Regions from separate parts of the Arthrobacter sp. USHLN218 genome, predicted to be linked through region 3. Evidence: riboswitches for the same ligand, from Rfam matches in the RefSeq annotation. Region 3 holds a riboswitch; each other region holds the start of a gene.
The links. A riboswitch is a leader RNA that binds a small molecule or an ion and turns the genes downstream of it on or off. The one in region 3 is predicted to bind cyclic di-AMP.

Region 1 (3,266 bases), on a different contig from region 3:
CGCTTCGGCCGGCTCGCCACCGTCCAGGAAGCGGTGGTACACCTCCTCGGACAGGGACAGCGATTCCCGGACCTCCCCGACCCACCAGGCGGCGCTGCCCAGCAGGCCAAGATCCGCCGCTGACAATCCGGAGAGCTCCCTGGCGCGCCCGAAATCCCGATAGGCGGCATGCCAGTCACCGCGGGCGTAGGCCGTCCGCGCCGTGTCCACCAGTGCGTTGAAATCGTCCATCATCGGACTCCATCTCAACGGTAATCCCGCATCCGGGAATTGGTCGAGCCGCCGTTGAGCTGCCCGCAGCTCAAGCAAGTACGACGGCGGAACGTGAGTTCCGCCGTCGTACTCCCGCCGCAGGTCCGAGGCAGGGGCGTGCGGGATTCTGTCCCCGCGGACCAGCACGAGGGCCTAGCGGCTGCGTTCTTCCTCGCGCCCGTGCAGATGCGCGCGGATCCAGCGCCAGTTCGGGTCGTCGACGGTCTCGCCGCGCACTGCCCGAAGCTTCCCCAGCGCCGCTTCGCCCTCCGAAGTGCCGATTTCCACCGATACGCCAGGCACGGGAAGACCACCGGGAGCGGTCGTTTCGGTGGACGGAGCAGGCTTCGGAGACACCGACGTCGTGGCCCGCGCGCTGCGCTGGGCCGGAGCGGTCTGGTCGGGCACGGCCCGCTCGGTGCGGGTGGCGGATGCGGTGGGGCGCGGGCTCGCCGGCGCGGACGACGCCGTGCCCGTCGATTCCGGCACCGAGGTCGGGTCCGCGGTGGCGGCCCGGGACGGACCGGTCGCGGCCGCCGCCGTGCCCGTCGATTCCGGCACCGAGGTCGGGTCCGCGGTGGCGGCCCGGGACGGACCGGTCGCGGCCGCCGCCTTGTCCCGGGTCGAGCCGGTGGCCGGGGCGCTCGCAGCCTCCGGCGTCCCCGTTGCTCCCGCACCGTCGCTGGTCGGGACGGCAGCAGGCTCCTCGGCAGGGCCATTCGCTCCTGCCGCGGGGACCTGCGGGGAAGCGGCGCCGGCGGTCGGCAGCACGTCGCCTGCCGCCGGCTTTGGTTCAGCCTCGGTGGAGGCCGCCTTGCTGTCCACCGTGGGCCGGTCGTACGCGGGAGTCGTGCTGCTGGTCGATACCGCTACCGATCCGGTCGTCGTGAACGTCTTGGCGTCCGAGGGGTTGCCCGCGGCATCCGGTTCCGCTGGCTGAATCAGCGGCAGGACCACGGCCGCTGCCAGCCCGGTGGCGACGGCGGCGATGCCGGTGAACGCCACCGGCTTCCGAACCGAGGAGAGTCCGGCCGCAGAGGAGGCTGCGGCGGCGCTTCGGCGGCCGCGAACGCGGCGGCCGGGTGGAACGGCGGAGCCGGCACGCCGGCGACCGCGCGATGAGTGAATCTTCACGGGAATCCTCTCTACACGCCTGAGAAGTTAGCTGTCGGATTCGAGAGAGAGCATCCCGGCGCGGCCGCCGCACAGCAGGAACTGCTTCGGCTGGCCGCACTTCACCCCAAGGCGCCGGTGGCGCCGATGATGGTTCCTCCACCTCTGCCAGTGCAATTGAACGGACAGGTACGCTGGCAGAGTTCGGCGTGCGCACCAGGCCATGGCACCGTCCGGAGCATGGCGCCATCTAACGTATCGCCCCCTGCTGAATCGTTACAAACCCGTGACATGTGTTCGTGCTCACGCACGCGCTGAGCAGGCAAAACGCAGGTCCCGGGGCCATTGTCGGTCCCGGGACCTGGGTCACGGGCGAACGAGTACCTTCAGGGCTTCGCGGCTGGCCATTGCCCGATAGCCTGCAGGCACGTCGTCCAAGCCAATGGTCCGGTCAAAGACCTTGCCCGGTTCGATGGTGCCGTCGAGCACGAGCGGCAGTAGTTCGTCGATGTACGCCCTGGCGGGCGCGACGCCGCCGGTGAGCGTGATGTTGCGCATGAACTCGGGGAACCCGAGCGGCACGTCGGAGAACTGCGGTGCCCCGACGCGGCTGATGACGCCGCCGTCACGGACGACGCCAATGGCCATCTCGAGCGCAGGCTTGAGGCCCACGGCTTCGAGCACGGCGTGCGTGCCCTCGCCGTTCGTGAGTTCCTTGACCCTGGTGATGCCCTCCTCACCGCGTTCGGAAACCACGTCGGTGGCACCGAATTCGCGGCCAAGGTCCGTGCGGTCCGGGTGCCGTCCCATGAGGATGATGCGCGAGGCGCCCATCAGCTTGGCGGAGATGACCGCTGAGAGGCCGACCGCGCCGTCACCGATCACCGTGACCGTCTGGCCTGGCGCGATGCCGGCCTTCTTGGCCGCATGGTATCCGGTCGACATCACATCGGAGAGGCTCAACAGTGACGGAATCAGCTTCTCATCGAAGCCGGCAGGGACAACGACCAAGGTCCCGGAGGCCTGCGGGACACGGGCGAATTCACCCTGGCCCCCGTCATCATGTCCGCCCCAGTGGGCCCCGTGGCGGCAGGAGGTCTGCAGTCCCTCCCGGCAGAAATCGCACGTACCGTCGGAAGCGACGAACGGTGCGATGACGAAGTCCCCGATCGCTAGGCCGGTCACCTCGGATCCGAGTTCTTCGACGATGCCGACGAATTCGTGACCCATCCGCGCGCCCTCGGGGGTCTGCGGCATGGAGGCGTAGGGCCACAGGTCGCTGCCGCAGATGCAGCCTGCGACGATGCGCACGATCGCGTCGGCGGGTTCCTGGATGGCGGGGTTGGGGACGGCTTCGACGCGCACGTCTCCGGCGCCGTACATCAGTGTTGCTCGCATGGTGGGGTTCCTTAGTGGTTGTGTCGGGTTTCAGTCAACACCGGGCATGGATCGCCTGGGAGTGCCTGTCAGTACCCCCATGAGTGCCGGCGTGTTAAGCCGGCCGGCTTCGATGGAGTCGGGGCCGGTAGGTTGCCTGTGGTTAGCGGTCGCGGTCGATGGCGGCGTCGAGCCCGGCGGAGAGGGGTGCGCCGACGAGGTCGAGGGCGGCGAGGGCTTCGTCGATCCGCCGGAGGTCGTTCGCGGTGAGTTCGAGGTCGGCTGCGGGCAGATTGTCGTCCAGGTGGGTCAGGTGTGTGCCGCCGGGGATCGGCACGACCCAGGGTTTCTGCGCCAGCAGCCAGGCGAGGGCGATCTGTGCCGGGGAGGCGCCTTTTTCGGTGCCGAAATCCTTAAGGAAGTCGACCAGGGCGAAGTTCGCCTCGAGTGCCTCCGGGATGAAGCGCGGGAAGTCCGCGCGGAGATCATTGGGGTGGTCGAACTTCATGTCCCGGGTGATGCCG
Region 2 (3,266 bases), on a different contig from region 3:
CATGGTCTACCGTGTTGGCGGTCTTGCCGCAGTAGGCGCACAGGTAGCCGTCCCGGCGCAGCACGCCGCGGCGGGTGACCGTCGTGTCCTGCCGGTACGGGATTTTGATGTAGCGGTTGAGCAGGATCACGGAGGGACGTCCCAGGATGTCGTTCGGTCCGACCACCGGGTCCCCGTCTTCGGCGATGACGCTCGCTTTGCCAGTGAGCACAAGGAGCAGCGCCCGGCGGAAGGTCACTACCGCCAGCGGCTCATATCCAGCGTTCAGAACGAGTGTGCGCATCGCACATTCCTGTTCGTCCGACCACGTCCGGTCAGCGGGATCACTGCTGTGCCCGGCCATGATGTTTCGTCACCGACAAGAGTTAGAGTAAGCGCAATTCGCGGCGCTGCGCTAATTCTTTCCGCTGCCGGACCGGCGCCGCTTCTCGCGGGCATCAGCTGAAACCTTTTGTCGCCACGCATTAACGACGGAACGCCGCACCGTTGCGGTGCGGCGTTCCGTGGACGCGTCGGCCGCCGGGATGCTGTGCAACCGGCCGGCTTAGGGTCGTGCTTAGGCGCTGGGACGGATGAAGACCGGGCCCGAGCCGATGTAGGCGTCGGCCAGGGTCGTGGTGTATCCGGTCCAGCCGCCGTGGATGGCCTGGCCGTTGCCCACGTAGATGGCGATGTGGGGAACGCCGGCTCCGGCGTCGTCGTAGTAGATCATGTCGCCCGGCTGGGGCGTGGAGACCTGGGTGCCGTAGGCGAAGAACTGGGCGGGGGCGAGGTCGCCGACGGAGATGCCTGCGGAGCGCAGGGCGTTCTCGACCATGGCGGTGCAGTCCTGGGAAACGCCGATCTGGCTGTAGGCGGAGGCGACCAGGGCGGCACCGATGCCGCTGGCGGCTACATCGGTCTTCTTCTCTTCCTTGGGGGCCGAGGCAGCCGGAGCTTCTTCGGCGGGTGACTCTGAGGCGGGTGCTTCTTCGGCGGGCGCCACTTCTTCAGCGACAGCTTCAACGACCGGTTCCGGCTCTTCCACCGGCGCCGGCGTGGAGCTGATGCTCGGGCGGTCGAATTCGAGGTCGGCGGTGCTGGAAGCCTGGACGGCCTCGACCTGGATGCGGGAGGGAGCGGAGGCGGCTGCCTGGACGGAGGCGTCGCGCTGGACGGCGGTTGCCTGGGCGGGAACGCCAACGGTCAGGACCAGTCCGGACGCAGCAGCGATGACCGCAGCCTGGCGACCTACGGAACCGGCGTTCGAGGAAACAGCCTTGGAGATCGTCTCCAACGGGCTGGTACGCACGGGGACGGCACGATGGCGACCCGTGACAGAAGTGTTCTTAGACACGATCAATACCTCTCCCCATGCCTGCGAGGTGAGCTGTCGGGTTCGGATGGGAGTCATCCGGCCATGGGCATTTCCGGCAATTGTCCGTAAATGGCCCAAAACTTAACCCCAAGGGTTTCTACTGAAACCCGTAAAGTGGTTCCCCCGCCCCTGCCATGCGAATTTTTTGTGCGAACGGACCCCGGTCGGTGGCAGAGCTCGGCAATCCATCCGGAGGAGCCAAATCATCTCTGCGATTTGGCACGAGTTAGAGAATATACGATCACCGGATATAAGTCACATTCAGATCACAGCGCGGCGACGGAACGATCACGACGGAAGCGTCGCAGGTCGGAACGATTCACCAACTGCGAGCAAAAGCCGGGCTAAACCGGCCGGAAGTGAATTCCGCCACAGCAGCCTAAGCACCGCGGAATCGTTGCGGAATGACAACGGAACGGACTTGGCATTGCGGAGAAAATTCCAGGCAGGGCAGGCCCGGCCATTTCGTCGGATACCGCTGCGGCCATTTCATCCGCCGCCGAGGAAAGGTTTAGAGCCAGCCCTTCGGATCCACCATGTCCCCATTCACGACAACTTCGAAATGGAGGTGGCAGCCGGTGGAATTGCCGGTCGTGCCGCTCTGGGCGAGGAGGTCGCCGCGGGTGACCTTGTCGCCCACCTCGGCACTGATGCTGGTGAGGTGGTTGTAGGTGGTCTTCAGCCCGTTGCCGTGGTCCACGACGACGCGGTTCCCATAGCCGCCTGCCCAGCCGGCTTCGGTCACGGTACCGCCGGCTGCCGAGTAGACCGGGCTGCCGCACGCTGCCCCGTAGTCCTGGCCGGTATGCATTTCCCCGGCGTAACCGGTAACCGGGTTGACCCGGAAGCCGAACGGGGAGGTCATCTTCATGCTGTCCATCGGCTGGGACAGCGTCCCTTCGCTGCCGATCGGCTTGGCGTCTTCCCCGGCGGCCACCATGACCTGCTCGAGCTTCGTGTCCGGGTCGAACGTGCTGCCCAGGCCGGTCCGCTGGAACTGGAGTTCGACCTCGGCCGCGGCAGTGACCGGCTGTCCGGAAACCGCGACCGCTCCTGCTGCCTCGGGCAGGTCCGCACCGGGGGCGGCCGTTCCGGCCGTCGTCGGCAAAATGATAGTCAGCGCCAGCCCCGAGGCAGCGGCGGCGACGGCAGCCTTGTGGCCTGCCCCGCGGAACGACGGCCTCGGTGATGCTGCAACTTCGGCGCGGCGGCGGCCGGTGGCTGCGGTGCGTGGCCGCCGGGCCGGAGCGGGCGCGGCTGAACGGCGCCGTCCCGTTGCTCTTAGTTCTGACAACAGTCTTCCCTCTCCTGGAAGCCTGCGAAGTTAGCTGTCGGGTTCGAGTAGAAGAAACTCGGCCACGCCGGGCATGCGGCATCAGCGGACAAACGCAGCTGGTGCCGAACCCGGGCGAGGCTTCACCCCAAGGCAGCTGAACGGTGCTGCCGTTTGGATGGGTCCTCCGCCCCTGTCGGATCGAGACGCTGATCCGCCGACAGGGTTCGGCTGCGGATCAGGTAACGCCAATGCATCGGCGCCAAGCACCAACTATAGGGGCATACCGCCGCAAGTGATAAATCCGTTATCCAACTCTGTGGATAACGGATTTATCCGTCGTGACCAGGGCGGAGACGTTCCTAGCCCAGGGCGACAAAGATGTGGGCTGCGACTTCGGGCGGAAGCTCGAGGGCTCCATCGATGCCGGGCACACGGACCGAGATGTACTCGCCGGCCGTGGCCAGCTGCAGCTCCGCACCCGGCTTGAGGCCGCCCTCTTCCAGCTGGACCAGCAGTTCCGGGTCCACCTGGATCGGTTCGGCCAGCCGGACGATGACCACCCGCTGCTCCGCCGAGTAGCCGCGCATGGCCTCGGTCAGGTTCACCATCCCGGTCGCGAATTCGGCGGCGGGT
Region 3 (3,266 bases):
CATAGCCGCCGGTCTCCCCATGGAAGAGCAGCCAGTTGGCGGCCGGCGCCCGGCCTACATAGACGTACTCGTCCTCGGCCTCGTGGAACAGGATGCCGTCGCCGATCACGTGGCCTGACGGCGTCGTCGGGACATACTGCTTCGCCTTATTGACCGGGAAGCTGGCCACGGAGTTGATTGCCGTGTCCGAGATCAGCCTGAGCGCGTCCGGACCCTTGATGAACAGGTTGTCCATATGGTGTGACTGGTCATAGAGCACGGCCGTTTCGCGCCAGGCCCGCTGCTCGCTGCGCCAATTGGTGAATTCGGGGGCCACGACGGGGTAGATGTAAGCGCCGATCTGCGAGTTGCGCAGCAGGTCGACGGTGTTGCCGGCTTGGTCCAGGACATCCTGCAGGTTCTTGGCGGTCATCGGGTCGGTCACGGGACAGCTCCTTAGTGCAGACGAACGGCGGTGATGTAGCTCACGCTATCCGAGATGACTCACTATGACTATAGGTAGCTAGGGTGGACCGCCCGGCCCGGCACCCGGTGAAGCGCGAGAGGGGACCGTGCGGGCAAGCCGCACAGCCCCCTCTCGCGGGAAACCCAGATCGAAGATGACCTAGAAGAACTTCGCGGGGTCTATCTCGGACCCGCCCTTCAGGACCTCGAAGTGCAGGTGGCAGCCGGTCGAGTTGCCGGTGGTGCCCAGAACGCCAATTTTGTCGCCGGCCGAGACCTTCTGGCCCTTGTGGGCGCCGATGCTCTGCAGGTGGTTGTAGGTGGTGGTCATTCCGCCGGCGTGCTTGATCACGATGCGGTTGCCATAACCGCCGGCGCTGGAGGAAGTCTTCGAGACGGTTCCTGCCGCGGCAGCGTTGACGGGCGTCCCGCAGCCCAGGGCGAAGTCCAGTCCATTATGGAACTCTCCGGCCGCGCCCGTGACGGGGTTGATGCGGTAGCCGAAGCCGGAGCTGGTGACCATTTTCTGCACCGGGGACACGAGGCCCTTGGCGGCGGCTTTTTTGGCCGCTTCCTTCTTCTGCTTGGCCGCGTCCTTGACCGAGGCGGCCTTGACCTCCATCTTGGCCTCCTTCGGGGCGGCCTTGCTGATGACCTCGACCCGCTTCAAGTCGGCCTTGGCATCCTCGGGGACGGTCACCGTTGCCGGAGTGACGTTGGACGCCTGGGTCGCGGCAAGCTGTTCGGCGCCGGCCTGCGCGGTGGGGACGGCGGCGAGGGCCAGGATGCCGGCTGCCGCCAGGGCGACGCTGAACTTCTGGCCACGGGTGGCGGATGCGATCTTCTTGTCGCTGCGGTCGGCGGCCCGATTGCCGCGGACGATAGCGATCAGCGAGGTGTCGGTGTTGCGTCGGCGTCCGCGCATGGGGGAGTTGCTGTTCACAAGGATTCCTCTCGGGGCGCCGGCGAAGTTAGCTGTCGGATTCGAGCCAGAGAGTTCTGCTCGGTTCGCTGGCAGGCAGGACAGAGGTCTCTGCGGCCGGGCGAACTTCACCCCAAGGCGCTTCGAGCGCCAGAAGTGGTTCCTCCGCCCCTGTCGGGAAGGTCATTGAACGGTACCCGTCGGCTGCTGACAGGGTTAGGCGGGCAGCCGAGGCGGCTAACACTCGTTACGTGCAAGCGCAATCAAAGTTACCGGGCGTCCCGGAGCTGTTACAAATTCGTTATGGGTGTTTGTCGACACATCAACGTTTAAGCGGCGTGTCGATTTGCTTTTGCCGGGCGGGGAGGCATCGTCATGCGGGCCGTTTGTCATGCGGGCCGTTTGCCGCGCGCGCCGCCGCGGGATGCAGGAGTAATCTGCTGCCCCGGGCCGCCGCCAGGGCGCCGGAATAATCTGCTGCCCCCTGCGGTTTGAATGGGTGAATGCAAATGCATGAAGATTCGAGCGACCAGGAGAACAGCATGTCCGAGCGCAAAATTGTCGTACTGTCCGCGGGGCTGGGCGTCCCGTCTTCCAGCCGGATGCTGGCGGACCAGCTGGCGAAGTCGGTTGCCGGCCGTTTTGCCCTGTCCGAGGAAGGCGTGGCGGTCGAAACCTTCGAGCTGCGTGAATATGCCGTCGATATCGCCAACAATATGGTGACCGGCTATGCGGGACCGAAGCTGGCCGCAATGATCGACGCCGTCGCTTCGGCGGACGCGCTGATCGCGGTCACTCCGGTGTTCAGCGCGTCCTACAGCGGCCTGTTCAAGTCCTTCTTCGATGTCATCGATAAGGATGCCCTCGCCGGCAAGCCCGTACTGGTCGGGGCGACCGGCGGCACGGCCCGGCACTCGTTGGCGCTCGACTACGCAATCCGGCCGTTGTTCAGCTACCTGCGTGCCCGGACAACGCAGACCGTCGTCTTTGCCGCGCCGGAGGACTGGGGGTCGGACGAAGGAACCGGCGGCAGCATCGCGCGGCGCGCCGAACGCGCTGCGGCCGAACTTGTGGCTTTAGTCCGCGAAAGCGCTGCCCCCGAAACGGGGCGCGGCGGCGTGGAGTCCATGAGCTTCGAAGAGATCCTGGCCAGCGTCGGCCACTGAGCCGGAAAGCCCGTCTCCGGGCCGGGGCACTCCGGCCGGAGGCGGGCTGGGGCCGCGGCGCCGCCGGGGCGGCTTTCCCGGCCAGCTTGAGCTAGAAGCGCTCGGGCTGCTCTCCGAGGATGAAATGGCGGCCGCTGATTCGCGTCGGCTTGACCTCGATATAGAAGTCCTTCAGCGTCGGCACCCACGTCTTGAGTCCCAGCTGCTCAGCCGCCGCGATCTCCTCCCCGGACTGCAGCACCCTGGCGGTGCCTTTGACGACGACGCTCCACGCCTCATCGCTACCGATGCCGTCCGTCTCGAAGACGACGTTCTCGTTGATCGTGATCTCAGCGAGTTTGGTGCCCGGCGCGCTGCGCATCAGCAGGAGATTGTCATGGGCGAGATAGTTGATCGGGAAGATGTCTGTCTCGCCAGCCGCCGTCAGGACTATCCTCCCGTGCTGGGTATTGCCGAGCAGCTTCCAGGACTGCTCGTCGCTGAGTTCAAGGACCGGCTCATCGTGTTCGAACATCATGCCCCTATTGTTCTACAGGTTGTAGAAGATTGGGAAGGGTTGCATTCACAAAGCCCGATGAACGCACCGAGTTCTTCCAGGCCATGCGGGCGGGCGGGGAAATAAGCGGTCAGGGCCGTCGATCGGATGATGACCGCCCGCCACTGGCCCCTCGACACGGCCACGTTCATCCTGTTGCGGTTCAGCACGAATTCCATGCCCCGCGGCGCTTGGGAGA

Region 1: another riboswitch for cyclic di-AMP. It lies ahead of WFH44_RS16910 (hypothetical protein); the one in region 3 lies ahead of WFH44_RS03735 (M23 family metallopeptidase).
Region 2: another riboswitch for cyclic di-AMP. It lies ahead of WFH44_RS20480 (C40 family peptidase); the one in region 3 lies ahead of WFH44_RS03735 (M23 family metallopeptidase).

What each region holds. Positions count from the first base shown of each region.
Region 1 is NZ_JBBCYT010000007.1:270,107-273,372, reverse strand. It holds gene WFH44_RS16915 (response regulator transcription factor) at 1-234, opposite strand, end outside; gene WFH44_RS16910 (hypothetical protein) at 406-1,386, opposite strand; cyclic di-AMP (ydaO/yuaA leader) riboswitch at 1,389-1,581, opposite strand; gene WFH44_RS16905 (zinc-dependent alcohol dehydrogenase family protein) at 1,732-2,763, opposite strand; gene WFH44_RS16900 (aldo/keto reductase) at 2,906-3,266, opposite strand, start outside.
Region 2 is NZ_JBBCYT010000012.1:75,405-78,670, reverse strand. It holds gene WFH44_RS20485 (HNH endonuclease) at 1-283, opposite strand, end outside; gene WFH44_RS20480 (C40 family peptidase) at 557-1,336, opposite strand; cyclic di-AMP (ydaO/yuaA leader) riboswitch at 1,341-1,506, opposite strand; gene WFH44_RS20475 (M23 family metallopeptidase) at 1,869-2,465, opposite strand; cyclic di-AMP (ydaO/yuaA leader) riboswitch at 2,656-2,873, opposite strand; gene WFH44_RS20470 (metal-dependent transcriptional regulator) at 2,993-3,266, opposite strand, start outside.
Region 3 is NZ_JBBCYT010000002.1:36,457-39,722, forward strand. It holds gene ligM (vanillate/3-O-methylgallate O-demethylase) at 1-412, opposite strand, end outside; gene WFH44_RS03735 (M23 family metallopeptidase) at 605-1,387, opposite strand; cyclic di-AMP (ydaO/yuaA leader) riboswitch at 1,391-1,561, opposite strand; gene WFH44_RS03740 (CE1759 family FMN reductase) at 1,909-2,532, shown strand; gene WFH44_RS03745 (pyridoxamine 5'-phosphate oxidase family protein) at 2,624-3,049, opposite strand; gene WFH44_RS03750 (TM0106 family RecB-like putative nuclease) at 3,046-3,266, opposite strand, start outside.